DNA from 3 places in the Bacillus sp. ISL-35 genome. Region 3 is predicted to be linked to each of the others. Evidence: riboswitches for the same ligand, from Rfam matches in the RefSeq annotation. Region 3 holds a riboswitch; each other region holds the start of a gene.
What was found. A riboswitch is a leader RNA that binds a small molecule or an ion and turns the genes downstream of it on or off. The one in region 3 is predicted to bind preQ1.
Positions count from the first base shown of each region.

Region 1: linked by a shared signal. The riboswitch ahead of queC (7-cyano-7-deazaguanine synthase QueC) and the one ahead of queF (preQ(1) synthase) in region 3 are both predicted to bind preQ1.
Region 2: linked by a shared signal. The riboswitch ahead of J7E38_RS11805 (QueT transporter family protein) and the one ahead of queF (preQ(1) synthase) in region 3 are both predicted to bind preQ1.

Region 1 is NZ_JAGGQK010000014.1:120,997-131,875, forward strand. Features, by position in the region: gene J7E38_RS18245 (SDR family oxidoreductase) at 125-952, shown strand; gene J7E38_RS18250 (hypothetical protein) at 1,057-1,983, shown strand; gene J7E38_RS18255 (hypothetical protein) at 1,980-2,999, shown strand; gene J7E38_RS18260 (VUT family protein) at 3,018-3,557, opposite strand; gene queE (7-carboxy-7-deazaguanine synthase QueE) at 3,577-4,305, opposite strand; gene queD (6-carboxytetrahydropterin synthase QueD) at 4,298-4,774, opposite strand; gene queC (7-cyano-7-deazaguanine synthase QueC) at 4,774-5,430, opposite strand; PreQ1 riboswitch class I at 5,484-5,526, opposite strand; gene J7E38_RS18280 (hypothetical protein) at 5,600-5,974, opposite strand; gene J7E38_RS18285 (hypothetical protein) at 6,314-6,532, shown strand; gene J7E38_RS18290 (nucleotidyltransferase domain-containing protein) at 7,032-7,745, opposite strand; gene J7E38_RS18295 (hypothetical protein) at 7,886-8,395, shown strand; gene J7E38_RS18300 (PaaI family thioesterase) at 8,434-8,907, opposite strand; gene J7E38_RS18305 (methyltransferase) at 9,034-9,633, opposite strand; gene J7E38_RS18310 (FAD-dependent oxidoreductase) at 9,851-10,879, shown strand, end outside.
Region 2 is NZ_JAGGQK010000007.1:73,699-84,577, forward strand. Features, by position in the region: gene J7E38_RS11795 (DUF5667 domain-containing protein) at 1-719, opposite strand, end outside; cyclic di-GMP riboswitch class I at 805-887, opposite strand; gene J7E38_RS11800 (pirin family protein) at 959-1,804, opposite strand; PreQ1 riboswitch class I at 2,021-2,065, shown strand; gene J7E38_RS11805 (QueT transporter family protein) at 2,071-2,556, shown strand; gene J7E38_RS11810 (sensor domain-containing diguanylate cyclase) at 2,636-3,583, opposite strand; gene J7E38_RS11815 (efflux RND transporter permease subunit) at 3,984-7,046, shown strand; gene J7E38_RS11820 (hypothetical protein) at 7,195-7,902, opposite strand; gene J7E38_RS11825 (MBL fold metallo-hydrolase) at 8,689-9,795, opposite strand; gene J7E38_RS11830 (NAD-dependent epimerase/dehydratase family protein) at 9,804-10,466, opposite strand; gene J7E38_RS11835 (FMN-binding glutamate synthase family protein) at 10,579-10,879, opposite strand, start outside.
Region 3 is NZ_JAGGQK010000023.1:44,278-55,156, reverse strand. Features, by position in the region: gene J7E38_RS21980 (metal-dependent hydrolase) at 1-396, opposite strand, end outside; gene J7E38_RS21975 (M24 family metallopeptidase) at 604-1,701, shown strand; gene queF (preQ(1) synthase) at 1,991-2,488, opposite strand; PreQ1 riboswitch class I at 2,579-2,625, opposite strand; gene deoC (deoxyribose-phosphate aldolase) at 3,088-3,762, shown strand; gene J7E38_RS21960 (cytidine deaminase) at 3,799-4,221, shown strand; gene J7E38_RS21955 (AmiS/UreI family transporter) at 4,358-4,972, shown strand; gene J7E38_RS21950 (manganese-dependent inorganic pyrophosphatase) at 5,041-5,970, opposite strand; gene ald (alanine dehydrogenase) at 6,130-7,251, opposite strand; gene J7E38_RS21940 (hypothetical protein) at 7,667-7,822, opposite strand; gene J7E38_RS21935 (universal stress protein) at 7,928-8,377, shown strand; gene argH (argininosuccinate lyase) at 8,426-9,796, opposite strand; gene J7E38_RS21925 (argininosuccinate synthase) at 9,793-10,879, opposite strand, start outside.

The DNA of each region.
Region 1 (10,879 bases), on a different contig from region 3:
GTTTCCTCCACCATCCTTTCATTCAACAGTAATACATTTTTTCCATGCTGGCCGTAAAGATACATAGCAACTTGACCTTTATCAATGTAAAATGAGAGAAAAAGCTGTCTTGGCGGGTGAACATATGAAGCATGCAATTATTACGGGTTCCTCGAGCGGATTTGGAAAATTGATCGCAATTGAACTGGCCAAATCAGGCTATCAGGTGATTGCCACAATGAGGAATCTTAACAAGAAAGATGGTTTGATGGAGCTTGCAGCGGCTGAAAAAGTGACTGATCAGATTCATTTATTTCCATTAGATGTAACAATTAATGAATCAATCGAAGAGTTTAAGAAGTTCTTGCAATCACTGGATTCAGTCGATCTGCTAGTCAACAATGCCGGCTATGCACAAGGTGGCTTTTCGGAAGAACTTGAAGTGGATGCGTACCGAAAGCAATTTGAGACGAATTTTTTTGGAGTGATTGCCGTCACTCAGGCGGTCCTCCCTATCATGCGTCAGCAAAGATATGGAAAAATCATAAATATGAGCAGCATCAGCGGAAGGTTTGGATTCCCGGGCCTGTCTGCCTATGCAGCATCGAAACATGCGCTGGAAGGATACAGTGAAAGCCTAAGGCTGGAATTAAAGCCTTTCGGAATCAATGTTGTCTTAATCGAACCTGGTTCCTATAAAACGGATATATGGAAAAGCATTGAAGAAGTTTCAATACGGAACCAATCCCCGTATGAATCTTCTTTGGAAGCGATCATGTACGAACTAAAAAACGCTGAAGCCAGTTATGGGAATCCTCACGATGTTGCCAGGCTTGTTGCAGGGATAGCATCTGCAAACTCCCCGCAGTTGAGATATCCAATTGGTAAAGGCATTAAGAACACCTTGCTCATTAAAAATCTCCTTCCGTGGAAAACGATCGAGAAATTCGTGATGAAAAAATTGAATATTTAATCCTCACAGCAGACTCTTTTCACTGGAAAAGGGTTTTTTTATGCAAAAAAAAGGTTTTTTTTACCACTCAGTAGAATTGTTATTAGGCTGAAAGGAGAATTTACATGGTCAATGGATTTAAAATTTTAAAAAGAACTATAGTCAAAGCTGTCTATCTCACGGCTTTAACAGTAACATTCCTATTCGGAATCGCAAGCTTTATTGCTTTTACAGCCTTCTTTGACTTCAATAAAAAGAAAGGTGAACATCTAGGCTTATCAGTTAAACCATTTTATGAAAGGCTGGAAACGGTATTTTCCCAATTAAAGGAGTTTACTCTAAAAAGCTTTCTTGATTATATAGGAAATACACAGGTAATAAATGCTTTTTCAAACTCCTATAAGATTCTTGGAATATCGTTGGTTACCATTATTGTCTTTGGAAGCTTAATAGCATTTCTGGTCGTCCTGTCACCGCTCAGGCTAAGGAGCATGCTCCATCGCTTTCTTGATTATTTCGAAGGTCTTCCAGATCTCTTGTTCATTTTCGCCATCAATATGCTAAATATTTATCTTTTAAAGGAATTTAACTATAAAATTTTTCCGATGTATGGCTTCGGTTCAGCCCGTCCGGTCGCATTTCCTGTTATCGTGGTTTCATTTCTTCCTGCTGTCCTATTTGGCTTATACCTACTGAAAAATATGGAGGATGAAGAGGAAGAACATTATATCCATTTTGGAATGGCAAAAGGTCTGACAAAGATTTATCTATATTCAATTTACATGATTCGCAATATATTGCCTGTTTTTACGATAAAATTCCGTATGATCATATACATGCTGCTTTCGAATCTCATCCTTGTAGAGCATATGTATCATTACGAGACGACTCTCACTAACCTGATTATGTTCGAGATGTTCAGAGGAGAACACGTATTAACACTGATCTATAGTATTGTGATTTTTATCTCACCGGCAATCATTCTTGAGTACCTCATTAAGTTAAGTGTGAAAATGTTGGTCATCAGGAAAAGAGGTGCGTTACAGATATGAAAAAACATAAATACAGAAAAACAAAAATCAGCATCGGCATCCTTCTTGCTTTGCTTGCTGCCAGCATTTTATATGATTTTGTTGGTCCAGAAGACTATCGGTCGATGCTGGACGTGCTTTATGATGAAAAAGGCAATGTATTGGAAAACCCTCCTTACCCGCCCAGTAAAGATTATCTTCTTGGAACAGACCGTGATGCGCGTGACAATCTGCTTCTAATCATTGATGGGTTAAAATATACAATCGCATCTGTTTTGATTGTTTCACTGTTAAGGGTGGCAGCCGGTGCCTTTTTGGGTATAGTCGTAGAGACCTGGGCCCCAGCCCTGAAAGCATTTTTCAAAGCATTTTTTCTGCCCTTCCATTACATTCCATTACTCCTGATCGGAGTTTTATTAATGGATTCGGTCGTATTTATGTACAATGAGATCCCTGTGATTGTGAAGATTGAATATCAGATGATCGTTTTGTTCCTTCTCGGATTTCCCACAGTCTTTTTCTTTACAACAGACTTGGTCAAGGAAATAAATACGAAGTCTTATGTGACCAGCTCCTATCTTCTCGGAGGAAGCAGGCTTCATATACTTCTCAAACAGATCCTGCCACATCTAAAGCCGCAATTCGCCTTATTATTTGTACAGCAAATATTGCAGACACTCCAGGTGATGATGGGTCTGGCGATGTTCGGCCTCTTCCTGGGCGGTCCTCATCAGGAAAAGATTTATAATACACCTTATAAGAAATCAATCACAAACGAACTTGCCGGTTTGACCGGGCAAAACTTCTGGACTTTGAAATATTCTCCCTGGGTGGCTTTCAGTTCCCTTGGCCTGCTTTTGGTTATCTTTATCCTGGTTATTATTATTAAAAATGAGATGGTCGCAAATATGGAAGGACAAAGTCAGAAATATGGCAGATTCTTTTCGAAAACGAAGAAACGAAAGGAAACGGAAACTATTAGTAATAAAAGTCCTGAAAGATTCACTCCTCTTCAAAAAAAGGTGCTCGATCAATAGATCGGGCACCTTTTTTGTCTAGTTAGACATCGCTTTATTGTTGAAAATATGATTAATCGGGTTAAGCAGCATGGCACCTATTCCCTGGATGATGGTTTTAACGATTACCTGGCCTAAAATCGCAGCAGGGACGGCTTCCCATGGCAGGAAGTTTGCTCCCAACGGACTCAATCCCAGCACAACAAATATGATCGAATCCAACAGTCCGCCGACCAATCCACTGTAGAAAATTCTCCAGCTCATTGGCAGTTTTAGTCTTGTATAAATTTCAGTATCAGTCGTTTCAGCAACAGCAAAGCTCAATGCCGATGCAAACACAATCCATAGAGTGTCACCAAGAATGGAAGAAACAATTGCGGATAATACAAGAGCCAAACCAATGAACATGTACGTTTTCGCCCGGCCATACTTATTTTGGACAAGGTCACGAAAAATGAAAGTGGCTCCTATCAATAAAGTCCCCATCGGAACAATGAACATGCCAAACTGAAGTGGTGCAAGTGCCGCTGTAATCACGTTGGCCGTTACAATTGAAATCAAGTATAAAAAGATTCTCATAGTCTTACCTCCTGTTTATTTAAACCCCTCTTTTATTTCCCCAAATATACACATGAAGCTGTGGCAGAACTCTTACATTCTTCATTTCGTTATCAATCATCACTTTTTCAACCAGCCATTCATACTTATCAACCAAGGAAACCATGAGCTTCTGACGGTTTTCGGTAACAATATCGTCATTCCCAACCTGTAGAAAAAAAGTCAGGGCAGGATATCGTTTATGAACCATTTTGGCGTATTCATAATCAATATCATCAAAAATAACGATCTTCAGGCTTCCATTCTGAATTGCGCCTTCTTCAGCCAATCGATCGACAATTTTATCCAGGACTTGAAAATCAGTTTCCATCCCTGAACTAGGCGGTTTTGGCGACAGAGTCAACGCATGAATATCCAGGAACCAATCCTGCCATTTGCTACCCTGGGTTTCCAGGCATATCTTGATATTTTTTTCCTTAAGCAAATGAACAAGACTTGACATGTTTTTCAGCAACGCTGGATTACCTCCTGATATCGTTACATATGAAAATCCTTCTCCACCTAGTGATGTAAGCTCATTCCAAATTTCCGCTGCATCCATTTGCCTGATTAAATCTTTTCCGGACCCATCCCATGTAAACGCTGAATCACACCAGGCACATGAATAGTCACATCCTGCGGTCCGTACAAACATTGTTTTTTGGCCAACAACCATTCCCTCACCCTGGATGGTCGGTCCAAAAATTTCCATAACGGGAATCTTACTCAATCTCCATCCACTCCCGTCTCGCTTCTGCATAACTTGTAGGAGTTTCATAGAGTCTCACGAATTCAACTCTTGCTCCGTCATATAAGTATTTCCTGTTTGCAAGGCCTTCTGCCATATGTTCATAAATCCAGACAACCATATTTTCAGCCGTCGTATTCATCGGTGGCAACGTTTCATTCAAATATCTGTGGTCAAGGTATATTTCTATTTCTGACTTCCAAATATCCTTTATGTCTCCGAAATCAATCATAAGGCCGCGGGCATCAACAAAACCACTCAGACCGAAAATGACTCTATACGTATGTCCGTGTAGATTTTTGCATTTCCCTTCATATTCATGAAGATGATGGGCGGCATCAAAGGTGAATTCCTTGCTGACAAGGACACGTTTTGAGTGATATTTTAACTGCTCTCTCTTTATATCTTCATCTATTTTTTGAAGCTGGTCGACAATACGGAAATCATACATCATGACTCAGCTCCTTCCAGGAACTCATCCAGTCCTTTTTTCCTCAGCCTGCAGGCAGGGCATACCCCGCACCCATCAGCGATGATCCCGTTATAGCAAGTCAATGTCTTTGTCCTGACAAATTCCAATTGCCCCAGGTCATCGGCCAGCTTCCAGGTTTCTGCTTTGTTCAGCCACATTAGAGGTGTATGGATGACAAAGTTTTCGTCCATTGAAAGATTAAGGGTAACATTCAAGGATTTTATGAAAACATCCCGGCAATCAGGGTAGCCGCTGAAGTCCGTTTCACAAACACCGGTTACGATGTGTTTTGCGTTGACCTGACTCGCCAGAACTCCAGCAAATGATAAAAACAATAAGTTCCTTCCTGGAACAAACGTGGATGGCAGCTCCCCGTCCTCTCCATCTTTCACTTCAATTTCGTTCCGGGTCAATGCGTTTGGTGCTAATTGGTTCAGCAGGCCCATATCGAGGATATGATGCTTGATTCCAAGCTCAGCTGCAATGTCCTTTGCACATTCGATTTCTGTCCGGTGACGCTGGTTGTAATCAAATGTGACTGCTTCTACTTCTTTAAATTCCTTTAGAGCCCAAAACAGGCATGTTGTACTATCCTGCCCGCCACTGAAAACGACTACGGCTTTCTCGTTTTTCATGAAAAATTCTCCTTTACAACGAAAAAACAGCACCACTAAGTCAGCAGTACTGTTTTCCCTTAGTTTTTTTGAGAGGGTAGCTAGAACCTCTTCCGCATAGACGGAATATGTAATTTTGACTTATTCATTTTATCACACATTTTATAAAAAGAAAGCTTAATTTATTCCATCATTTTTTCGTTTTCACCAGGTGCTCTTGCCTGAATCGGAGAGCTGACCACTTTTGGTCAATGGAAACATTGCTGACTGCTCTATAGTCTGATCGTTCACTTACGATCGCAAAAAGTGAGTCACGTTTGATATCCGTTTGAACCTTTGAACTCTTCTTTGGGAAGGCAATCCAGAAAACCGCGTCTTGCTTCAATGCTTCCAATGCTTTTGGCAACCATGTCATGATTTCGTCCCTATTGCTCACAAACAAAAGTAAGAAATCATTTTTATCACTCTGCTGTTCGCCTTCCACCCCTAAACGGAATCCATCCGGTGCATTCAATACCAATGCATTGCCTTCTTTAAATCGCAGCTTTTTAACTATTTCATCCATAAAGTTCATCCTTTCAGTGTCAACTCATCATGGCATTAATTATAAATTTTTATAGGGTTAAGAACAATCGACTTGGCACCATTTTAATTGTTAGCACCTCTACTCCCTACATGAATAAAGTGAATGTAGAGGTGATGAATCTTGCCGGAGTGGATAGTGATTTTTTACCCAATAAATTTTTTATCTGCCTACGTTCTTTATATTTATTTGTACAATCGAAGAACGCATATTGATTTTCACCTGGCCAGAAATATAACAATGGTGGCCGCCGCCGGATTAGCGCTGGGAACAGGGCTAATTTTTATCAACTTATATCCGTTACACTTCCTGGAGGCCGCTTTGCTTTCGGTGATTATTGGAGGTTTATCAGGAATCCTGTTCGGCAATCTATTTAACTACAAAACATTATTGACTGGATATCTAATTGGTGTGATCATGGGAATCATGGCACCAATGGCAGGAGCTGCTGCTTCTGAAGGGATTATGTTCCTTCTCACGATTGAGATTGTCATCATCAGCTGTTTTTGCCTGGCTGCCTTTAGAATTTACAAAGCTTAAATTCCAGGTTTTTAAAAGCTTGTTTAAAATGACGACTGGTTCTTGACAACTTTTCGCTCTACTCCTTCAAATCTGTCAAAATAACGTCGGGTTCTTGACAGCTTTTCGCTCTATTCCTTCAAACCTGTCAAAATAACATCGGATTCTTGACAGCTTTTCGTTCTACTCCTTTAAACCTGTCAAAATAACATTCGGATTCTTGACAGCTTTTCGCTCTACTCCTTTAAACCTGTCAAAATAACGTCGGGTTCTTGACAGCTTTTAACTATCCTACTTCAAACCTGTCAAAATAACAGCGGGTTCTTGACAGCTTTTCGCTCTACACCTTTAAACCTGTCAAAATAACGCCGGATTCATGACAGCTTTTCACTCACTATCATCTAACCTGTCAAAATAACATCGGGTTCTTGACAAGTCTCGCTCTCCACCTTCAAACCTGTCAATATTCTATAAGACTGAGAATAAGCAATCAACAGCAGCCAATTTTTTGGCTGCTTTTTCATCTAATTGAAAAACCATCAAACAATCTGCCACCGTATTCTTCTAATATTTCCTCCGCCAATTTTATGACGATTTGCTTGTTTCCGGTTTTGTAATAGGCATCAAACGCTCCAATAAATCTACCAGTAAATTCAGGATCATACCTCGTTAATTCCCTCACTACCCATTTTGACTTGCCGATCCACCGTTTGTTGGTCCTTAAAACAAATTCATGAAGTTGGTTAGCTAATTCATTGGCAATGAAAATTTCTTCAGCCTTATTATTTGATCCAATGAAATCATCCAGGGTATCGGTGATGAAATATCTTTTAAACTCGATCTCTTTTTGCGTCCATTCTGCAGGTCCTTCTTCAATGATACTTTTTGCCTCATCCATTATTTCGGCCAGTAATTCACCATTCCTGATGATCACTCCCTCAGCAACCATTCTCGGCAAACTGGGCCTGGCTCTGCTAATATCGTTTTGAAAAAACTCTCTGCAGGTGTGCAGATTATGTACAAATACTTCAATCGGCCACCCACAAAACTCCAATGACTCTCTGTATGCGGAGCGGATATCACTTATAAAGACCACGACATCTAAATCTGAGGTTTCGGTTGCTTCCCCCCTGGTTACACTACCGGCCAGAAGCGCTGCGTCACAACCAGGAAAGCGGTCTTCAATGAATTTATTAGCTGCCGCAATTGGAGATGACACCCTTTTCTCTTCCATGCAAATCCCCCCCGAAAATTAATGTATATCGGTATTATATCTAATATTCGGAATTCGTCGATGTTTTAATGAAGGTTTTAACTGGTTGACCCAGTGGTATCCTACAATATATTAATAGTGGAATCAGGAGGATTATACTTATGGCCGTTTTATTAAAAAAATGGATGATTCCTGCTGGCTTGGCAGTTATACTTTCGTCAGGATGCAATAGTGACGAAGCTGAACAGGGCGCAAAACAATTAGAAGAAGAAACAAAAAATGCCGCGGAAGCAACCGAGGAAAAGTCAAAAAAAGTCGTTGATAAAGTAAAAGAAGAAACACCTGGAATCATCCAGAACATGAAGGATACGTACAAGGAAAGTGAACAGGAAGTAAAAGATAACACCCTGCAGCCCGAAGATACGGCCACAGTCCAAAAAGATGCCTATCTTGCACTTTCAGCAGAAGCTTATGATGAACTTTATAAATTGATTGAATTGAATGACGTAGAAGGAGTGGACAAGATCGTAAAAGATCAAGATGTCAAGGAAACCAAGCAGGGCAGTGAAGCGGAAATCATCGAAAGAGACCTCCGGCGCACAAAGGTGAAAATGAAAGATTCCGGCGAAGAAGGCTTTCTGCCGACGAATTTGCTTGAACCTGTAAAATAATCAAGTTTTAAGACCCTGAGGGTTATCAGGGTCTTTTTTCACGCATTATTTTTCAAAAAAGTATCAGGCATGACAACAGCCACTACTTCCCCTTTTGCGCATAAGGTCTCTCCAGCATATACTTCTGTTTCTACGCGATATTTCTTGGGATGAATCTCGTGGACGGTGCCAATCGCTTTCAATTCGATACCATTAGGTGTTGGCTTCTGGAAATCGACATGCAGCGATGCTGTTACAAACCTTGGAGGCTCTGCCCCATCACCTGGTTCGTTTCCATTTTTGCGATGCAGGTAAAGGGCAGCTGAACCAGTGCCATGGCAATCCACCAGTGAACCGATCAATCCGCCATATACGAAACCCGGCAGAGCCATATGTTCTTTTTTTGGTTTATATATTGTGATTGTCTTTTCACCGTCCCAGCCTGTTCGGAAATGATGGCCGTGTTCATTCATCCTTCCGCACCCATAACACCAGGCAAAATCCTCAGGGTATTCATCCTGTATTGCATTCATCACCTTGTCTTCCAATTTGTTTCCTCCCTTATCAATCCATAGTCAGTAATAATTTCTCTATATACTGTTAAATCCCTTTAAAAAGTGAGGATTTTGCTAATAGCATTCTTTTCTTCAATACTTGCTTTAAGCCTTCAATCTGTATACTAAAAACCTTTCATTCAGGTTAGGGTCCGGCAATTTGTATTCAAAAACCAGTTCAAATGGTGTTTGTGACTCCAAATAAAAAATATAATCCTCCGAAGGAAAATAAAGAATCAAGTCGATTTCCCTCGGTTCCCTTTCAAATGATAACAAAATATTATTAACAACCTTCATCATAATCTGCACAGTAAAAGGATTAAAAAAGTAAAATTTATTTTCATCCTGGCGAATTTCATAATCCTCTGCCAAAATGCATTGAAAATGGAGGGCATCGGCTCTGTTACGATGGTTCTTCAAATAGTTAAGTTTATTTTCAAGCGCTTCCGAATAGAAAATTTCATTCATTTCAATACCAGTGACAGTTGTATTGAATTGATGATTAAGATAAAAATTCAAACGCCCTTTGCCACACCCAAAGTCAACTATTTTATCATGACGACTCAGTTCATACTCCCGAAAAAATAACTCAAGTGCGCTGTATGGAGTAGGTTCATAGCGATGATAATGCAAGGATGGCATAAAGCCTTTCTGTTGGCCTGTGGTTCTAACATTCAGCATTCTATCAAACAGCTGCTCATTCATTAGCATGTTCTCCAATCATCAGGGATGCAGATTTCTTAAACAAGGCGCAGGGTAATGTAGTTTGTCCATGAGCCTGGATTGACATATAACAACTCTTTCTTTTCCCTGTCTCTTTAGGTAAAATGACCGTATTGTACAATGTTATTCAGATACATACATTTTAACTTATAGACCTTGAAGAAACATAATTTTCTACATATATACCAGGGGGCAACGGATGTATTCTAAAAAGGAAGCAGCAAATCGAGCCGTGGTGGTTGGGAACGGTATGGCGGGCAAGCTGGCTGCCAGAGTGCTATCGGAGTTTTTTGACGAAGTCATTGTAATAGAAAAGGATAAGAACCAGAAGGATGCCTTTGCCAGGAAGGGCGCTCCGCAGGGGAAACAGGGCCATGTTCTGCTAAAAAGTGGAGAAGAAATATTAGAAGAGCTTTTCCCTGGACTTCTAAAGGAATTATCTCAAAAAGGTGCAACACTTTCAGATTTTGCCGGAGATCTTACATGGTCCCATCACGGAAGTCATAAGGTCAGGTTTGAGTCAAAAGTATCCATCAGCCAGCAAAGCCGCCCTTTGCTGGAGTGGAGCATACAAAAAAGACTCGAAACCCTGCCAAATATCGTTTTCCGCTACTCATGTAAGGTTCAAAATCTTTTATACCGAAACAATGAGGTTGATAGAGTTGTAATCGAAGAACAAAACGGAAATGTAACTGAGATTTCTGCAGATCTTATTATCGACGCGTCTGGTGCAGCAGCACTACATACTAAATGGCTAAAAGATTCTGGCTTTCGCATGCCGGCTAAAACTGAAATCAAAGTGGATTTATTTTATGCCAGCATGGTCTACCGAAAGCTTTCTTCTAAAACAAGGGATTGGCATAGTCTCCTCTCCTATCCAGCTCCCCCGTTGCTTAACCGTGGAGGCACAATTTCACCTTTAGAAGAAAACCATATGCTTGTAACGCTGATTGGCTATGGAGAGAAAAATGTTCCAACTGACAGAGACTCTTTTCTGCAATATTCAAAGACGCTTGATGAGCCAGATTTTTTTGAAGCGATAAAAGCTGGTCTTCTGCGATCTGAAACTGTTCAAGTCTATCGATTTCCCTCTATGAGGAGGTTTCATTTCGAAAGACAAAATAACGCACCTTCGGGATTATTGGTTATTGGGGATGCCTTTTGTCGTGTAGACCCTGTTTTCGCACAGGGAATGAGTCTCGCTGCAATGGAAGCTAAAGCATTGAGA
Region 2 (10,879 bases), on a different contig from region 3:
TCTTCATCGACTGAAGATTCTTTTTTGCCTGATGCGAGTCCTTTCATCTTGGACGGGTGGACACCCAGCTTCTTGGCTGCCTGTCCAAAGCCAACCTTTTCCTCAGTATATAAAACAGCAATCTCTTCTACTGTCTTGCCAGCTGCCTCTGCAAGCCAGAAGATTTGTGCGATTTGCCCGTATCCCAGCTCCTGTTCACGCAGCTGGGATACCATTTTCTGATCAAGATCCTTTACTACGTTCGCAACGACCTTTGCTTGTTCTGTTGCTTCTGCAACTTCTTCCTTTAATTCATTTTCAAGTTCTTCGGTAAGCCCTTCCTCAAGATTAGCTGCATTTTCCAACTCTTCTGTCAGTCGGTCTTCTCCATCGGAATCGGTCCCGTCTTCAACTATGACCTCCGTGACCTTCTCTTGCGCTTCTTCAAGCGTTTCTAAATAATCTTTAAACGCCTCTTGTACGAATTCTGTCTTTTCCTCCTCTGACATAGCTGCCGCCTCAGCCAGCCTCTCGTTCGCAAACTCTAAAAGCAGCTCGGCTTCCTTTTCATCATCAAAGGTGATTAAAAGCTTCAATTCTTCAAATAATTGATCAAACGTAAATAAAAACTCGTCTGGTGTCGTTCCGGGATCTACAGTTTCTACAACTTCCTCTGCGGATACTCCCGTACCAAAAGCAAGCAGTCCTGTCAAAACCGTTGATGCGAAAAACTTTTTCATTCCAATTTCCCCCACTTATATATTGGAATCAAAATCAAAAAAGTGCTGTCCGAAGAGCAGCACACATAAATCTACTATGTGAACCTTCGGCAACTGGCTGGCATAGTCATGACTTTAGCCCCTGTAGTTTTGCGTCCCCAGGTTTCCCTGGATTTGCCTTTATCGGATTTTAATTCTACTTTTATCATACTTATTCGACAGAAAAAAATAAATAAAAATTTTCGGAGTTTGCCGCTAACTCACTTCGCTTCCCCGCCGAACTTCCCTTCCTGGTAATCGCGGTATGCCTGACGGATTTCTTCCATTGAATTCATGACGAATGGGCCGTAAGCAACAACTTCCTCTTTGATCGGCTGGCCGGAGTAGACCAACACTCTTGAGCGCTTATTCGCTTTAAAAGTTAATCCGCTTAAGCCTTCCCCGCCATCCTTAAAGGTTAACGTGGCTGCTGAAGACTTTTTAAGGTTGACCTGGCTTTCACCAGCTTCAATTTCACCTGATAGTACATAAAGGAACGCATTATGCCCTTCTGGCAGCTCATATGTGAATTCAGCACCTTCAGACAGGCGGATTTCAGATAAGGCAAATGGCACCAAAGGTTCCATCGGTCCCTTTACACCGGCGGTTTCTCCTGAGTAGACCTTTAGTGTGCCGCCATCGAATGGGACAACAGGCGCCTCTTCGTTATAAACATTCTGATAAGAAGTGGTTGTGCCTTTCAGCTCTCCAGGCAAATTCAGCCATAACTGCAGTGTATGGGCAATATCGTGGTCAACCGCTTCCTCGGCATGCCTCGCTCCGCTTCCGGCGTTCATGTACTGGATATCCCCTGCTTCAAGAATGCTGTGCCCTCCATGGTTATCGATATGTTCCAGTCTGCCGTCAATGACAAACGTAATCGTTTGGAAGCCGCGATGTGGGTGATCGGAAAAAGTACCGCGCTTGAACCAGTCCTCAGCCATTAGAATGAACGGATCCAATTCCCTCCACTCCTGCGGGTTCAGTACCAGCCCCGCCTGCACATGGGGCATGCCTCTCTCTTCATATTGAACGGTCCAATGCTTTTTTATATCTCTTTTATACATTTTTATAACCCCTTTCCAGGAACTTCAATTTTCTCAGGACGTTTTTACCTTTTCAGTTTCATTAAATTATATCAATCAAAGGAATTATTTTAAAACAAAGATACTTTAACATGAGATAAATTCATCTCCTCCAGCTCCCAAGTGTCAAACTAGTATTCTAGAAAAATTCTATTGTGAGAAGGTCTTTCATCCTATATAATATACAATTGGCTTTAAAATATCGTGGTTCGTAACCATCCCACGTAAAAAAACTAGGAGAGATGAAAATGAATACGAGAACGGTTGTCCGAAACGGGATTCTGGCTGCATTGTATATCGCCGTTTCTGCTGTCATCCAGCCATTCGGCTTTACCAATGTACAATTCCGCGTATCGGAAATGTTCAACCACCTGATTGTTTTTAACAAAAAGTATTTCTTCGGAATTGTGTTGGGAGTATTTTTAACAAACCTGCTCTTTTCCCCGATGATGGCTTATGACCTTGTATTTGGCGTTGGCCAGTCAGTGATTTCTTTGTTGATTACGATCTTCACTTCTAAATATATCAAAAATATCATCGGCCGTATGATTGTGAATGCTCTGGTGTTCACCTTCACGATGTTCCTTATCGCGCTTGAACTGAATCTCGCATTTCAGATGCCGTTCTTGTTCACATGGCTGACAACAGCCGCGGGTGAATTCATCGTAATGGCTGTCGGCATTCCAGTGATGCTCGCGATCCATAAACGAGTGAACCTCGAGAAGTTGGTATGAATGAACAAACCGCATGGGTTTAATCCATGCGGTTTTTATATGGTTTGCAAGCCATTATTTTCGATTGTGCTTAAGCCGTTTATATATGTACACACTCTTTTTTCCGTCTTTTCGCCTCATACATTCTCGCATCAGCCATGGCCATCAATTCTTCCATCCTGCCCGCGGAGGCGCTGGTGCAGGCATAGCCAATAGATAAACCGATTGGGCAAGTTCGGTTTTTTTGATTATACAGATCAATCGAGGTCTGGATGAATTCAATGAGATTTATGATTTCCTTCTCGTTTTTCCGAAGTATAAGAATGGCGAATTCATCCCCGCCCATCCGTGAAACGAAGATTTCATTAGACTCAAAAGAAGCCAGCAGTTTTGCTGTTTCAATCAAAAGCCTGTCGCCCTGTTTGTGCCCAAAAGAATCATTCGTGGTTTTCAGATTATCCAAGTCGCACATAATGATGCCCGCAGATATGGTCTTTTTATTATATGAATCTGACTGTTTTTGGAAGTAATGCCTATTATGGATCCCGGTTAATGCATCATGATTAATCCGGAACTCCAAGTCTTCCTGGAGCTTGACTTTATCATCAATATTTCGGATGATTCCCTGAATGGCAATCAGCTGGTCGTTGTGATAAACCGGACTTGCGTATTCTTCAAACCAGAGGTACTCTCCTTCATGATTACGCCACCTCTGAAGAATCGGCTGGCAATAATCAAGATTGCCTGTCACCTTGTCATGCAGCTGGTCCACATCATCCGGATGCGATCGTTCAAAGCAGTCATACGGATTTCCCATAGCCGCCTCTACAACCCCTCCTCCCAGATACGTGTCCAGGGACGGACTTATATACTTGAATTTAAATTCCGGCTTAACCTGATAATAATAAATGACGTCCTTTGAACTTTCGACAAGCCTGGCAATCCGCTGTATCTGATCCAGCCCCTCATCCTGTTTCGGCCTTTTCACCCTTGAACGCAGAAGGAAACCTAAACCCAACCCAGCAACTGCTCCTAAAATGAAATCCATTAAAACATCCATCCCCTGTATGTACTTGATGCCACTTCCCATATACTGGATTTTACCATAAATGGAAGGATAGAAATATAGATAAATGTTGAATTCAAACTATTTTTCTCTCTAGGCCATCCTCCTCTCTGTCTATTTCCTATCAGCCTTGAGTCCTATATGAAAATCTGTCTCTGGCTCATTATGGCTTTTTCATTCAAGGGATAAAATGGAAATATCACAGAGAAGATTTCTATTATGACACTCTAGATTATCAGCGTAGGTATTAATATAGAAACTTAATTATATTTTTACAAATTTATAGTTATTTTTTCCTATGAATGTGTGTATAATCTGTTTTTGGGTGAATAAAATAGAAATTTTTTACAATCTTATTTTAAGATAATTTTAGGAGGATTTTATGAAGTTATTAAGGTTTATCATTCAAAGAAAGATTTTAGTCAGTTTGATGGTGGTGTTAGTTTTATTGATTGGCAGCTTTTCAGTTTTGAAGCTGGATAAAGAGCTGTTGCCTTCGATCCAGATGGATGGAGCATATGTGGAAATCAATGCCGGGGAGATGCCGGCGATCGAAGTGGAAAGAACGATTACCACCCCGCTCGAAAAAAAGATACTTGGTATTGAAGGCATCGAGAAAATTGAGTCGACCAGCAATATCGGGAGCAGCTCTTTGCAAATGACGATTGAACGCGGAAAAGGCGATGAGGTTTTCAAGGAAGTGGAATCTGTCGTTAATAATGAAACCTCCGACCTCCCAGGTGTCAAAGATGTAATAGCTGCCCAATACGGCACAAGCCAGGCGTACGATTTCTTCATGGATGTATCTGGTTCCGATATGGAGAAGATGACTGCCTTCGCAAAGAACATCCTGGAACCACGGCTGGAAGACCTTCCTGAAGTCCGTGACGTCTCGCTTTCTGGAAGTGTGGAAAAAGAAGTGACTGTAGAACTCAAAAGAAATGAACTCACGAAAAAAGGGCTGGATGCAGCACAGGTAATGGGCGCGATCCAGCAGGCAAACACTGAGGCCACATTAGGCCAGCTAAGCAATGAAGCGAATTCTCCCTCTTTGAGGTGGAACACACAGCCCGAATCAGTCGAAAAAATAAAGAACCTTCATATAGCTTCACCGAATGGCAATATCAAGCTTTCTGAGGTCGCTGACGTTTCGGTACAGCCGCTGGAAAACTCCTCGCTTGTCTGGAAAAATGGTTCGAAAGATTTCATCTTTGTCCAGGTCGGCAGGGTTGCAGATGCGACACAAATCGAAATGGCTGATGCTGTTCGCAAGGAAATCAAGAAAATCCGCGAAGAAGGCTTGCTCACCGGGGACCTTGAACTGAATGAAATGGTTGCCCAGGCAGATTATGTGCAAGAATCTATTGATGGAGTCACAAGCAATATTCTGATAGGAGCTGCTATCGCTGTCGCCATCCTCCTTCTATTTTTGAGGAATGTCCGCGCCACGCTGATTGTCGGACTGTCTATCCCAACATCGGTACTGCTCACCTTCGCTGCCATGTGGATGTTCGGATATAGCTTCAATATCCTGACACTGATCGGCCTGGGACTCGGAATTGGGATGATGGTAGACTCGTCCATCGTGATCCTGGAGTCCATTTATCGTAAAAAGGAACTTGGTCTGAAGAACATGGAAGCTGTCATTGAAGGAACAAAAGAAGTCGCGACCGCCGTGCTGGCATCGATGATGACGACTATTGTTGTATTCCTTCCAATCGGCCTTTTAGGCGGTGAGATGGGCTCATTCATGATCATTCTCTCAGTCGTTGTCGCGATTACACTGATCAGTTCAGTCATCGTTTCCTTCACACTGATCCCGTCTTTATCCGATAAGTTCTTAAAGCTGAAAAAGAAAGAAAAAGTGAAGAAGGATGGTCCGCTCCTTCGTTTTTACAGCAATCTCATCTCATGGACCATCAGGAAAAAGCGCCACAGTTTTGCCATCATCGGCCTGTTCTTCCTCATGCTTGCCGGCTCGATGATGCTGGTGACGAAAATTCCGATGACAATCATGCCGGATATGCTGAATCGTTATGCTGAAATCATGGTTCCTGTTGAGCCAGGTTTGAGCCTCGAAGAAAAGCAGGACATCGTAACTGAAATGAATAAAGCCCTGGAAGGCATCACAGATGTCGAGACAAATTATGTGATGGATTCAGGGAACATGATGTATACCATTGTCAACATGACAAAGGGTGATGATATTACCCGGGATCAAAAAGAAGTGAATGAAGAAATTCTGAAAGCACTGAGGAATCTCGAAGACACAGTTCCAGTCAAGGGAGCCCAGGCTGCCATGTCAGCTGGCGGCGGATCTCCAGTCCAAATTAACATTTCCGGAGAAAGCGTTGAAGAACTCCAGAAGATTGCCGATGGTTTTACAGGAAAGCTTGCTGAAATCGATGGAATTGTCGGGATTGAGAATTCTATTGAAAGGACTTCTGTTGAACAGGTAGTCCAGCTGAAGGAAACCGAAATCGAAGAAGCAGGATTATCCCAGCTGCAAATCAAGCAATTCATCGAACAGTCTCTCATGCAGATGCCGATTGGCGAGCTGACAATCGATGAAGAAAATATCCCTTTGAAACTGAAGTGGGATGACGAAACAGCCACAAAGTCAGCCTTGCTCGATCTGATTGTCCCAACACCAACTGGCGAGAAAAAGCTGTCAAACTTCATTTCCTTAAAAAGTGAGGAAAATCCAAACGAGATCAAGCATAAAGACGGAGAACGCTTCATTTCCATCTCTGCTGATATTGAAGGCAAGGATCTTGGCGCGATCAACCGTGATGTCCAAAAGCTGATGGACCGCTATGATGTGCCGGCCGGTTACAGCATCACACCTGCTGGTGACATTGAGCAGCAGCAGGAAATGATCCAGGACATGATTTTGATCTTGGCGATCTCCATTTTCCTTGTCTACCTAGTCATGGCTGTCCAGTTCAATCACCTTGGCCACCCGCTGATCGTGATGTCGGTTATCCCAATGACGATAGTCGGCGTCATCCTTGGATTGTTCCTGACCCAGCGTGAACTGAGCGTCATGTCAGGCATGGGCATCATCATGCTGATTGGAATCGTCCTGAATAACGCGATTCTATTGATTGACCGCACCAACCAGCTGCGCAATGAAGGGTATACTGTCCAGGAAGCACTTGTTGAAGCAGGAAAGAACCGCATCCGCCCTATTTTGATGACAACACTGACAACAGTTGGCGGTATGCTCCCATTAGCCCTGGCAACAGGAGGATCAGGAAACTATCAGGCACCGATGGCTACTGCCATCATTACCGGACTGAGTTTCGCTACCCTTATCACCTTGTTGTTGATCCCGGCTGTATACCGCATCTTCACAAGAAGTGCGGAGAAACGAAGCATGTTCAGCAGGAAAGTTAGGAAAAGCAAGACTTCCATTACTCCTGCTCCGAAAGCAGTGAACTAAAAAAGAAGGCAAAACGGTTTCAATCGTTTTGCCTTCTTTTTTATGTATTTCATAAGCACTTATGCTGTTTAAAATATTCCGCCCGCCTGGACGCACTGTGCATAGAGAATTGAGCCCAGGAAATTGGTCCACTAAAAATGGAATCAAATCATTTTTTCTTCTCTGCCATTTGGAGTTCCTGTTTTACAACCTGCTGAAGCTGCTTTGTTCCCTTCGCACCAAAATGAAAAACATTCTTATCCGTATAATAAGTTTCGCGGAATATGATCCCGTTATCAAGCTCGATCCCGATAAACACCCTCTCATGATCACTAAGCTTCTCACTTGAGATTTTCATTGGATCGAACAGCTTCAAGGACAGCCACTCTCTCAAGAATGCCTCTTTGGAGTCTTTTGAAAAAGTATGGATTAGTGCCCCATCATATGTACTCTGGAAGATGATATTTTTTACTTTCCCCTCAATTGGATACAATTCATTTACCGTTTCGGCACTTTTATTTTCATCAACCATGTACACTTTGTTCCCCGCATACACCATAAAAGAAGATAAATAGCCTTCGACTTCATAAATCGGTGTCCCTTTACCGAGGAAGGCAGCATCCCCGTTTTTCATTTTGTGGTTCGTGCATGCGTCATCCGCCATTTCATAGCTGACTTCCCCAAGCTTCTTTCCTGTTTTAATCTCCAGCTCTTCCGGCACTTCCAATGAATCATGCTGATATCTTATATCATTAATCTTGACCATATCCACCCATTCAATGATCGTATTTGGCGGGCAGTTTTTTGACAATGTATTGCAGCCGGTAAGTAAAAGCATCATGAAAAATATAATGGCTAAGCCTTTAATCGGTTTCACGTTTATTCCATCTCCCCCCTCCCCCTAATATATTCCATGATTAGTTCCAAAAACCTTTAGGGGTGGAAATAAATAATGCCATTGTGGTTAATGCTACTCTAACGGACTGTCTAACAACCATTCTCGGGAAAAGTGTCCGTTAGAACCTCTCTATCGGACAGACTCATTTCCATTCTCGGAAAAAGTGTCCGTTAGAACCTCTCTATCGGACAGTCTTACAACCATCCTCCAGAAAAGTGTCCGTTAGAACCTCTCTATCGGACAGACTCACATCCATTCTCCAGAAAAGTGTCCGTTAGAACCTCTCTATCGGACAGGCTCACATCCATTCTACAGAAAAGTGTCCGTTAGAACCTATCTATAGGACAGACTCACATCCATTCTCGGAAAAAGTGTCCGTTAGAACCTCTCTATCGGACAGTCTTACAACCATCCTCCAGAAAAGTGTCCGTTGGAACCTCTCTATCGGACAGACTCACATCCATTCTCCAGAAAAGTGTCCGTTAGAACCTCTCTATCGGACAGGCTCACATCCATTCTCCAGAAAAGTGTCCGTTAGAACCTCTCTATCGGACAGACTCATATCCTTTCTCCAGAAAAGTGTCCGTTAGAACCCCTTTATCGGACAATATAACAAAAATCCCCGAAAAAAGTGGCCATTAGAGAATATCTATTACAAAAGCAACCCAACATTATGAATACGGAAATAACAGTCATCTAAAGCCACCAAACCACGCAACAATCCCCAGCAAAAAAGCCATGTTATCACTAACATGACTTTTAAAATCAATATACCTCTGTCAGCCTCCACCAGGCAGACTCCGGAATTTTATCTTCGCCTAAAGAGATGGTTTCCCCGATTCTTGGAGTCGCAATCTCTACTCCCGATTCTTTTGCGGCCTGGAGAGCCCTCTCAACTGGATCATGCCAGGCATGGAGTGACAGGGTGAACGCTCCCCAATGGACAGGGATGAGCAGCTTTCCTTTCACATCCTGATGTGCCTGGACCGTTTCTTCGGGAAGCATATGAATCGCTGCCCAGCGTGCGTCGTACTGGCCGCATTCCATCAGCGTCAGGTCAAATGGGCCATATTTCTCGCCAATCTCTCTAAAATGCTGACCATAGCCGCCATCGCCGCTGAAATATATCTTTGTTTGCTCGCCAATGATTACCCATGAACACCAAAGCGTAGAGTTACGGTCTGTAAGTCCGCGGCCAGAAAAATGGCGGGCTGGAGTACACGCGAGCTTGAGACCTTCGAAGATAAATTCATCCCACCAATCGTGTTCACTTATTTTATGGTCAGGAATCCCCCATCTTGTCAAATGGCTTCCGACACCGAGGGGAGTGATGAACTGTTTGACCTTCCCCTTCAGCTTCATGATCGAACCGTAATCAAGGTGATCATAATGGTCATGAGACAGAACGACAGCATCAATCACGGGCAGTTCCTCGATTTTGAATGGCAGCTTCCCACTGTAGCGCTGGTTCCTAATTGGAAAAGGTGTTGGGGCTTTCCCGAACATCGGGTCGAATAAAATCGTTTTCCCCTCTATCTCGAGCAGGAAAGCAGAGTGTCCAAACCAGGTGACTTTCACTGAGGAACCCTGATTTATTCCAGTGGTGTAGGATGCCATCGGAATAGGAGTCCTTGGCCTTCTTTCGGAATTGCCTTTTAAAAAGTCCCTCATCATAGAAAGCATCGAACCAAAACTCGTATCCCAATGGGTTGGGGTCTGGTTGACGAATTTTCCCTTTTGATATTGCGGAGACTGTGCGAATAACGCTTTCTTCTCTTTGGATTGCTTTCCCCCAAAGGCTGGATGAATCTTCTGGACCGCATACCCAAGTATAATGATTCCTGCTATAACCAATAAAAAACCGATGATCATGTTTATGCTCAGCACCCTATTTCTTGTATGAGTTCAGAAGGATACACAGTCAATCCTTTATCATTTTTCTGCGCAACGCGATACATCGCCGCAGCCACTGTCCTTCCTTCAATCGCTTTATATTTTCTTAGCGGCCCGGCAAATAGAAAAGGCACTTTTGAAAAAATGGCCGCTGCCGTCCTTTCGCCAAGCCTGAATTCTTCCCGTTCCCCCAGCAGGAGAGACGGACGGAAGATGGCAGTGGTTTCAAAAGGGATCTGTTTGATTTCTTCTTCGAGCTTTCCTTTCATCCTTGGATAAAAAATAGCAGATTCAGCGTCCGCGTTCATTGAGCTGACAAGCAAGAACTTCTTTGCTCCCTCCGAACTCGCCATCCTGGCAATGGAAACTGGGTATTCAACATCTATTTTCCACATCGCTTCCTTCGTTTTAGCCTTTTTGATCGTTGTTCCGAGACAGCAAAACACATCGTCCACTGAAAAAAGCTCTTTGCTTTGTTCAAGGTGATCAAATTGGACGATTCTTTCATCGAGTTTGGGGTGATCAATTCCAACCGACCTTCTAACAATCGCGATGACTTTGTCATAGTCATTTCCATTCAACAAAAACTGCAGCAGTTCCTTCCCAATCAAACCGGTCGCACCGGCAATCAAAGCTGTTTTACCCGCCAAGCAAGCAACCCCCTAATGAAAAGCTTAATATCCTTTATTATTCCACAATTTGTTTGATAAGAAAATTTTAAAAGCAAAACAGCCAGCCCGCAAATGGACTGGCTTCCTATCCTTAATCAATCTTCCGTTCTTTTTGCAATTGGGTTCTTCTGGCTGCGATGATCAGGTCTTCAACCGGTGATACGCGCCCAAGCTTATCTTTATGGACAATATGTTTCCGTTCAAATTGTGTGGGACTGTCCAACCCGGCAGCCGCTGCCAGATTGTACAGCCCTTCCCGCAGCGAAATGATATAGTTGGCGACACGGTACTTCTTCTCATCGACAACCAGGCCGTCCTGAAGCTTCTTGTCTGTGGTCGCTACACCGGCAGGACATGTATTCGTGTGGCACACCTGAGCCATGATGCAGCCA
Region 3 (10,879 bases):
TGCCATGAACAGGATTCCCGCTGGCATGCCTCCATAAATCATCTCATTGTTTTCCGTGACCATGCCTGTTCCATGGAAGGCCTGGGTCATTTTGACTTTGCCAAAATCAAATTCATACGCGCCGCCAATCGACATTCCGTGTGTGTTCAGGCCCTTCCAGCTTAAATATGTAGCGACTTCGAAATTGGCAATTACCAGGGCATCATGTGTTTTTGCCAGTTCGACCGTATCCCCGAGGTGGTCTCCATGTGCATGGGTCAGGATAATCACATCCGGCTTCAAATCCTCCACTTTCAAATCGGTCAGGTCATTTCCTGTAATGAATGGATCAATCAGGATTGTTTTCCCATTCGTTTCAATTTTAACAACAGAATGGCCGTGATAAGATACTTTCATATTATCGCTCCTTTCATTCAGGGCTCTTTTTGCAAAAATTACGCCATTGCAAAAGTCAGCCATATCATTAAATTATTTCAACACCATTTGGCGATTTCCTGCTTCCATTTTTCTTTATACCCAACAACTCATTCAGTTAAAAGTTTTACTTTTGACCGGGTAATTGCTACTCTCATAGTGTGATGTACATATAGAGGAGGAATATCTATGACTGAAAGATTGGCTGCGTTATCAGGATGGATGAAGAACAATGATGTCGATGTCACATTTATTACATCCCCTGACAATGTATTTTATTTGAGCGGATTTTTAAGCGATCCACACGAAAGATTGCTGGCTGTTGCCGTGTTCCAGGATGCCGAGCCTTTCATGATTTGCCCGGCAATGGACAAGGAAAATGCCAAAAACGCCGGATGGGAGCTTGAAATCCTCGGCTATAGCGATACAGATGACTCAATGGAACTTGCCTTCAATGCGATGAAGAAACGTATTCCTGCGATTAAGAAGATTGCAATCGAGAAGGAACAGCTGAATGTCGAGCGCTATGAAAAGCTGACTGGACTTTTGGGCAATGCTGAATTCGTATCAGCAGAGGAAAAACTGCGCCTGATGCGGATGGTGAAAACTGAAGAAGAATTGCAACGGCTGAGAAAAGCATGTGAACTGGCTGATTTTGCAATCGAGACAGGAGTCAGCGAAATCAAGGAAGGCAAAACCGAGCTGGATGTCCTTGCTGCGATCGAGTATGAATTGAAGAAAAAAGGCGTTACAGAAATGTCCTTTTCAACAATGGTCCTTACTGGTAAAAATGCAGCCGCACCACATGGCACACCTGGACTTACCAAGATCAAAAAAGGTGACCTCGTCTTGTTCGACCTTGGCGTTGTGATGGATGGCTACTGCTCAGATATTACAAGGACTGTTGCCTATGGAGAGGTCACTAAACAGCAGGAAGAAATCTACAATACCGTTTTGAAAGCACAGCTGAAAGCTTTAGATACAGCTCGTGCCGGAGTAGCTTGCTCAGAGGTTGACCTTGCTGCACGCAAAGTGATTGAAGATGCTGGATACGGTGACTACTTCCCTCACCGCCTTGGACACGGGCTCGGAGTCAGCGTCCACGAGTACCCATCATTGACAAGCACGAACCCATTAATAATGGAAAAAGGCATGGTGTTCACCGCTGAACCGGGAATTTATGTACCAGGAGTCGCGGGCGTAAGAATTGAAGATGATGTAGTCATCACAGAGGATGGAATTGAAATTTTAACGAAATATCCTAAAGAATTGGTATTTGTATCGTAAAACAACCCCAAAACCGCCTGCGATCATGTGATCCAGGCGGTTTGTTTTTGACTTTTATTGAGGAAGCTCCCTTTTTATAGCGTTTTTCTATTTTTCATAGCGGAATTTTCCTTTTTATAGCGACTTTCCCTTTTATATAGCGAAAAATTCTTTTTTATAGCGACTTTTATTTTTTTATAGCGAAAATCTGATTTTTATAGCGAATTTTGAATTTTTATAGCGACTTGAAAAAAATCCGTGTTTTTTTTCAGTAAAAAAAGAGCAGCATCAGCAGCTACTCTTTTCCAATTTAACGATTATCGACTTTTTCCGGGTACATATCGTGGTTCATCATCCGGTAGTTTGCCATTTCCTCGTATTTTGTTCCTGGCTTGCCGTAGTTTGTGTACGGATCGATCGAGATTCCGCCCCTTGGCGTGAATTTGCCCCAGACTTCGATATATCTTGGATCCATCAGCTTCATCAAGTCATTCATGATGATGTTCATGCAATCCTCGTGGAAATCACCGTGGTTTCTGAAGCTGAACAGATACAGTTTCAAAGACTTGCTCTCTACCATCAGCTTATCCGGGATATAACTGATATAAATCGATGCAAAGTCCGGCTGCCCTGTGATCGGGCACAGGCTCGTAAACTCCGGTGTATTGAATTTCACAAAATAATCCCTGTATGGATGCTTGTTTTCGAAGGTTTCCAATATTTCAGGGCTGTACTCAAATAAGTACTTGGTCCCCTGGTTTCCAAGCAACGTCAAATCTTTCATTTCCTCATCTTTTCTTCCTGCCATTATAAAGCCTCCACTATTGTCCGCAAACGCTAAACGAGGCCGAAAACCCTGCTAATAAAAAAACCACATCCTCCTGGATATGGTTGAATCAAATCCATAGTTTTTTATAGAGGGTGTCCGCTATGAACCTCTCCCGCGATGCAGGATTTGTATTCAATTTATATTGCCACTATAAAGAAATGTCCTGTTAAAGTCAAAAGAAAATTTTACAAGGCTGTTTGTTTTCGTAAAGATTGTTGTTAAAATTCTAAAGCCGATTTTAACGTGATAAGAAGCCATTTTGTAGTTCTGAATTAAGTGTGCAGGCTCTTTTCTCATTAATAGCTTTAATTTTGTGAAGAAACATAGGTCATTTAATCCAATTTTGTAGTCAAATGCAACAAATTGAGAAAAGAGCCTTTTACAAAGACGAAAGGAACTATGACAATTCCGTGTATTTCCAGTGTTTATTTTTACATATGTTCATTAGGTTATTTACATTTGTTCAACCACCTGCTATATTATTCATGTAAGTAACACATAATAACTTTGAGCTATATATTTTTCTTCATTATGAAAGCGTTTCATTATATTTTTTTATCGAAAGGGAATGAATTGACATGACTAAAGATTTAGCAGGTATGATTGACCACACATTGCTTAAAGCGAATGCAACCGAAGCAGAGATTGTAAAACTGGCTGAGGAAGCAAAAGAATATAAATTTGCCTCTGTATGCGTTAACCCTACATGGGTAAAGAGGTCAGCTGAAATCCTGAAGGATGCTGAAGGTGTAAAAGTTTGCACAGTCATCGGCTTCCCTCTTGGAGCGACAACTTCAGAAACAAAGGCCTTTGAAACGAAAAATGCCATCGAAAATGGTGCGACTGAAGTGGATATGGTCATCAACATCGGCGCATTGAAGGACAAGCAGTATGACCTTGTTGAAAAGGATATCAAAGCAGTGGTTGATGCAGCGAAGGGCAAAGCATTGACTAAGGTCATTATCGAAACTTGCCTTCTTACTGATGAGGAAAAAGAAATGGCTTGCAAGCTTTCTGTAAGTGCAGGAGCGGATTTCGTCAAGACATCCACTGGATTCTCAACAGGCGGAGCAACAGTCGAAGACATCGCATTGATGAGAAAAACAGTTGGCCCAGATATCGGCGTGAAGGCATCCGGTGGAGTGAGAAGCCTTGAGGATGCACAAAGCATGATCGAAGCTGGCGCAACAAGAATTGGCGCAAGCTCTGGCGTAGCAATCGTCAACGGTTTGTCTTCAGACTCTTCATACTAAGCAACAAATATATCATTCGGGAATGGGGAATGGACGATGGATAAAAAAACGCTTGTTGAAAAAGCTATCGATGCAAGAAGCAAAGCATACGTTCCATATTCTAAGTTTCAGGTTGGCGCTGCAATTATCACAAGCAATGACAATGTCTATCTTGGCTGCAATATTGAAAATGCCTCGTTTGGCCTGACGAACTGTGCCGAAAGAACCGCGATTTTCAAGGCCGTATCCGAAGGTGACACAGAAATCAAGGCGATTGCAGTCGTGGCTGATACTGAAGGTCCTGTTTCTCCTTGCGGTGCCTGCCGCCAGGTTATAGCAGAATTTGCGACTGAGGATACTAAAATCTACCTTTCGAACCTGAATGGTGATGTGAAGGAAACGACAATTGATGAAATCCTGCCTGGATATTTCACATCCAAGGATATGGACAAAGTCGATCAGTCGAAGAAAATGGTGTAATAGCTACAAGTTAACATAAGGGGCAATTCCTTCTATCCTCGCAAACAGGGTTTTGGAATTGCTCTTTCTTATTTACTCTATCGTTACTCGATAAAGGAGGTCAGAGCCGTCCAGTTTCATTAGGGCGGCATACATCATGGGAGACGCAGGTTTATTATTATCAGGCGCAGCACTTTTCCTGAACAGCTTGATGCTGCTGGGAAAAGCGAATGCGAAAAGTGTAGCTGTATTCAATTTGTTTATCGGGGCCATGCAGGTCATCGTTCCATTCTATTTAATCATCGCATCTGACCAAAGCAACTGGACCATCTACAGCCTTGCCAGCATCTTTCTATTTGGCTTCACTTATTTATATGTTGGCATGACTTTATTGAAGGACCTTGATGGCAGCGGACTGGGCTGGTACTCTCTTTGGGTGGCTGTCATAGCCCTTATTTACGCATTCGTTGCCTATATCCATTTTGAAGATATCGTCAATACGCTTACTTGGCTGATGTGGGCCTATCTCTGGTTCCTGTTCTTCCTGTCGATGGGAATGAACAAGAAAATCGATGCGTATATCGGCAAGGTAGCCATGGTCCAGTCATGGCTGACTCTGACTTTTCCAGCATTGCTGTCCATGACCGGTCTTTGGAAAAGCGCTCAAGTAGCGCAAGCATGGATTTACTTCTCGATTGCCGCTTTTGTGTATTTTGCCTATATTACAATCAAGCTGAAAAAAGCAACTGCAAGATCTGAGAGATTCGCTTAATATTGAACCCAGAAATATGTAAAAACCGTCCTGCTGATTTGGCAAGGACGGTTTTCGTTTATTAGCTATTATTTAGCCAGTACATTTGTCAAAACTGGAACGACTTGCTTCTTGCGGGAAACGACGCCTTTAAGTGTCGCTGTATTGTCTTCAAGTGTTACATTGAAGGCTTCTTCGACTGCTGAAGCTTTTTCACCAATCGCAAGTGCAGCCGAGTCATTTGTTAAAATATCCGTGATCACCAGCAAGAATAAACCAAGTTTCTTTTCAGTCACTTTTTTGATCAATGCATCTTCAAGCTCAACCTTGCGCAGTAGAACATCATTGACGTCCACTGTGTTCACCTGGGCAATTTCAACCTTGGACTCACCCATTTGAAATTCCTTCGCGTCAAGAGAAATGAGCTCTTCAATCGTTTTGCTGCTAAGATCAGCTCCAGCCTTCAGCATTTCAAGGCCGTATTCATCTGCATTGACTCCAGCAATTTCAGCTAGTTCACGAGCAGCTGCCACGTCCTGGTCTGTGCAGGTTGGGGATTTGAACAACAAGGAATCAGAAATGATCGCAGACAGCATCAATCCGGCAATATTCTTATCGATTTCAACATTGTTTTCCTTGTACATCTTGTTCAGGATTGTCGCTGTGCAGCCAACTGGCTCAACACGGAAATAAAGCGGATCGCTTGTTTCGAAATTGGCCACACGGTGGTGGTCAATCACTTCAACGATCTGTACCTCAGCAATATCTTCCGCACTTTGCTGACGTTCGTTATGGTCGACAAGGATAACCTTGTCCACTTCTTCAGAAACCCTGCCGGCAAGGCGCGGCGCTTCAGCCTTGAAATAATCTAGTGCATATTGAGTTTCTCCATTGACCTGGCCCAGACGCACTGCTTCTGCATCGACACCAAGCTTTTGCTTTAAGTTTGCATACGCAATCGCAGAGCAGATTGTATCTGTATCAGGATTTTTATGGCCAAAAACAAGTACTTTATCCATCATGACACTCCTCAGGTTACAATTTATCACGGACATTCTATTAGAGAACCCGTATCCCATAAATAATATACGCTAAAATTGAAAGATTTTAAACAGCTTTGTCCAAAATTGACCCATATAAAAAGATCCGGATGGTTAGCTCCGGATCTCGGTGAATCATTAAATTTGTTCCAATAATGTTTTTGTTTGAGAGTATACAAGGTTATGCGCTTCAGCGACCGCCTGGTAAGTTACATAGCCATTAAGCGTGTTGATTCCTTTCAGCAACGCTTCATTGTCAAGGCAAGCCTGCTTGTAGCCTTTGTTCGCAATCTGCACTGCGTAAGGCACTGTTACGTTTGTCAGTGCAATTGTGCTTGTCCGTGGAACAGCTCCCGGCATATTGGCAACTGCGTAGTGAACGACTCCATGCTTTTCATAAGTTGGGTTGTCGTGAGTTGTGATTCTGTCAGTTGTTTCAAAAATTCCGCCCTGGTCGATCGCGATATCGACAACGACTGAGCCTGGGTTCATGGACTGGATCATTTCTTCCGTCACAAGCTTAGGAGCCTTAGCGCCAGGAATCAATACAGCACCGATTACAAGGTCAGATGCTTTGACTGCTTCAGCGATGTTCAAAGGATTGGACATAAGCGTTGTAATATCAGATCCAAAAATATCATCCAGTTGACGAAGACGGTCAGGATTCAAGTCAATCATAGTAACTTCAGCGCCAAGTCCGACTGCCATTTTCGCTGCGTTCGTTCCAGCTACACCGCCGCCGATGATCGTAACCTTTCCTCTTTGGACACCAGGAACTCCGCCAAGAAGAATTCCTTTTCCGCCGTGTACCTTTTCAAGGAACTGAGCGCCGATTTGAGTAGACATACGGCCAGCCACTTCACTCATAGGCGTCAGCAATGGAAGTGAGCCGTTTGCCAGCTGAACTGTTTCGTAAGCAATACCAACAACCTTGTTCTCGATCAATGCCTTTGTCAGCTCAGGTTCTGGAGCAAGGTGTAAATATGTAAATAAAATTAGACCTTCACGGAAATAGCCGTATTCTTCTGGCAGAGGTTCTTTAACCTTCATGACCATATCCTGTGCCCATGCTTCTTGTGCACTTTCCACGATTAGTGCACCAGCAGCTTTGTAATCCTCATCCGTAAAACTTGAGCCAATTCCGGCACCTGTTTCGATGTAAACCTCATGTCCGAAATTCACAAGGTTAACAACTCCTGCAGGCGTCATGGCCACACGGTTTTCATTATTCTTTATCTCTTTAGGTACACCGATACGCATTCTTGCATACCTCCTATGTATTATGATTGCTCTTCCATTTCATACTGCTTCTTCATACTATATTTAAAGTGGAAAATAGTAAAAAGAAACGAGTTTGAAAACACTTTCATTTTAGTAGAAAAAAGAGCTTTTGGCAAAACAATTCGTATAAAATTCCCTAAAATATACTATTCTGAATTTTAAAGATATTAGATTTTCATTCAGCTGGATTACCCATATAGGAGAATTTAATTGTAAAAACACTATTTCACTACATTATGTCTACAGCAGTCTTTAAAAAATGAAAGCCGTTCCCCCTTTCACTAATAAACGAATTTGCCAGCTTTTTAAAGATAAAGGCCTGCTAAGAATACTACATTAGCAAGCCTTTATTTTCCGATCATTCTCTGAATTTTTAATGATGAGTCTCCAAAAACTACCTCAATTCCTCATCGGCTTCAGCGGCTGCTTTCATTTGTTCCTGTGGGACTATTCCGCTGTTGTATGAATCCATGATCTGCTGGCTGACTTGCATGACACCCTGGTCATCGTAATCATAGGGTGACCGGCCTTGTCTCTCCTTTTTATCCATTATGGTTCCTCCTTTGATGTGATGCTTGCATTTATAGTTTTCGTTGGATTGTCACAGCTATACCAGGGAAACTGTTGTATAATATAGGTAAAGGAGGCGAGAACTATGGCGCTATATTATAAGAATATTTTAGTTGCCGTTGATGGTTCTAAAGAAGCAGCATGGGCATTCAAGAAAGCCATTGAGATCGCAAAAAGGAACGATGCCAGACTGGTCATGACCCATATCATCGATTTGCGCACATTTGCCACTGTAGAGGCTTATGACCGCACAATCTCTGAGCGTGCGAACCAGTTTGCTACAGAGCTGATGGAAAGCTACAAACAACAGGCAACCGATGCCGGAATTAAAGATGTAAGCTATGAAATCGATTATGGTTCACCAAAGGTCAAGATTGCGAAGGATGCTGCGAAAAAATACAACGCCGACCTGATTATTTGCGGAGCAACAGGAATGAACGCAGTGGAACGTTTCTTTATAGGAAGTGTGTCTGAACATATTACCCGCTATGCATCCTGTGATGTCCTGGTTGTCAGAACAGACAAAAATGATTAATCACCACCATGAATAAAGCACGCAGCAAATGCTGCGTGCTTCTTACATTTATAACAAGCTTTTCGCTTTTTCGATTTGTACCAGGACCTGAGAAAAACCAGTGCCCCCTGCACTCTTCCTTCTATCAACAGCATTGTACGGATTTAAGGCATCATAAATGTCTTCCTCAAATAACGGGTTCATATCTTTATAAGCATCTAACGGCAGATCCCCTAGGTAACAGCCTTTTTCAATGCAGGCCAGCACAAGCTTGCCGACGATTTCATGGGCTTCACGGAAAGGAAGTCCTTTCGACGCGAGATAATCCGCCAGCTCCGTTGCATTGGAGAAGTCGTTTTTGACCGAGCCTTCCATCTTCTCTTTCTTCACCTTCATCGTGCTGATCATCCCAGCAAAAATCTTCAGGGAGCCTCTGACTGTCTTGACTGTATCAAACATTCCCTCTTTATCTTCCTGCATATCCTTGTTGTAGGCTAAGGGCAAGCCTTTCAATACGGTCAGCAGACCCATAAGGCTGCCATATACCCGGCCAGTTTTTCCACGGATCAATTCAGCCATATCTGGATTTTTCTTCTGCGGCATGATGCTGCTTCCAGTCGTAAAAGCATCGGATAGCTCGATGAATTGAAACTCTTGGCTGGTCCAGAGAATGATTTCCTCACATAATCGTGAAAGGTGCATCATCAAGATTGAACTGTCTGACAGGAACTCAAGAATGAAATCTCGATCACTGACAGCATCAAGACTATTTTCATAAATACCGGCAAACCCCAGCATTTCTGCTGTCATGTGGCGGTCGATCGGAAAAGTAGTCCCAGCGAGTGCCCCTGCACCAAGAGGCGATAGATTAATCCTTTTCAGGCTGTCGGAAAAACGCTGTTTATCTCTGTCCAGCATCCAGAAATAAGCCATGAGATGGTGCGCAAACGAGATAGGCTGTGCCCTTTGCAAATGGGTATACCCTGGCATCAGTGTCTCGATATTTTGCTCAGCCTGATCCACGAGTGCTTTTTGGAAATCAGTGATCAATTCAATGATTTCTGCCACCTGCTCTTTCAGGTATAAATGCATATCTGTGGCAACCTGGTCATTCCTGCTTCTTGCTGTATGGAGCTTCCCGCCAGTGGGACCAATCAATTCTGTCAGGTGATGCTCAAGGTTCAAATGAATATCTTCCAGTTTAGCTGAATAATCCAGTTCACCTTGCTCTGCTTGCTGCTCAAGTTTTTTCAGACCTTGAATGATTTCCTTTGCTTCATCTTGAGTAATGATGCCACAGGCAGCAAGCATTGTAGCATGGGCGACGCTTCCCTCGATGTCCTGCTTCGCCAACTCCTGGTCAAAGCCGATCGATGCACCGAACTCATCTACCCATTCTTCTGCAGATCCGGTGAATCTGCCGCCCCATAATTTTTTCACACTGTCACCTTCTTGCCCTGGACCATGCTGTGGACTACTGTTGGCAGCCCCCAAAGGTTGATGAAACCAACCGCTGCATTGTGGTCAAACTCGTCGTCTGCAGTGTATGTCGCCAATTTCTCATTGTATAGAGAATATGGTGATTTTCTGCCCTCGACGATTGAATGACCTTTAAATAATTTGACGCGGACCGTGCCAGTGACATGTTTTTGAGTTGACTTCAGGAACGCAGCCAGCGCTTCTTGAAGCGGGGAGAACCATAAGCCTTCATAAATCAATTCTGTCATTTTTTTCTCGATTACCGGTTTGAAATGGGCCACTTCTTTAACAAGCGTGATATCTTCCAGTTCCTTATGCGCCTTGATCAAGGTCATCGCTGCAGGTGCTTCATACACTTCGCGCGACTTGATGCCGACAAGGCGGTTTTCCACATGGTCAATCCTTCCGACGCCGTGCTTGCCTGCAATAGCATTTAATTCAAGAATCAATTCTGAAAGAGGATATGCTTTGCCATCAATGGCAGTCGGCACTCCTTCCACAAACTCAATCTCAATAATATCAGGTGTATCAGGTGTATCTTCCAGCTCTGCAGTCAATTCATAAGCCTCGACTGGAGGTGCCTGCCACGGATCTTCAAGGATCCCACACTCATTGCTTCGTCCCCATAAGTTCTGGTCGATTGAGAATGGACTGTCCAGATTGATTGGAATCGGAATACCATTATTGGCAGCATAAGCAATTTCTTCTTCACGTGACCATTTCCACTCACGAACTGGAGCGATCACCTTTAGTTCAGGGTTCAATGCTTTGATGGATACTTCGAAGCGAACCTGGTCATTTCCTTTTCCCGTGCAGCCATGCGCCACAGCAACAGCGCCTTCCATTTCTGCAACTTCTACTAGTTTCTTAGAAATAAGCGGGCGTGAAAGTGCCGATACTAGCGGATATTTCCCTTCGTATAACGCATGTGCCTGGAGGGCAAAAAGTGCATATTCAGTGGCGAATTCTTCTTTTACATCCAATACGTATGATTGGACAGCACCGACTTTCAAAGCTTTTTCTTTAATAAAATCAAGGTCCTTT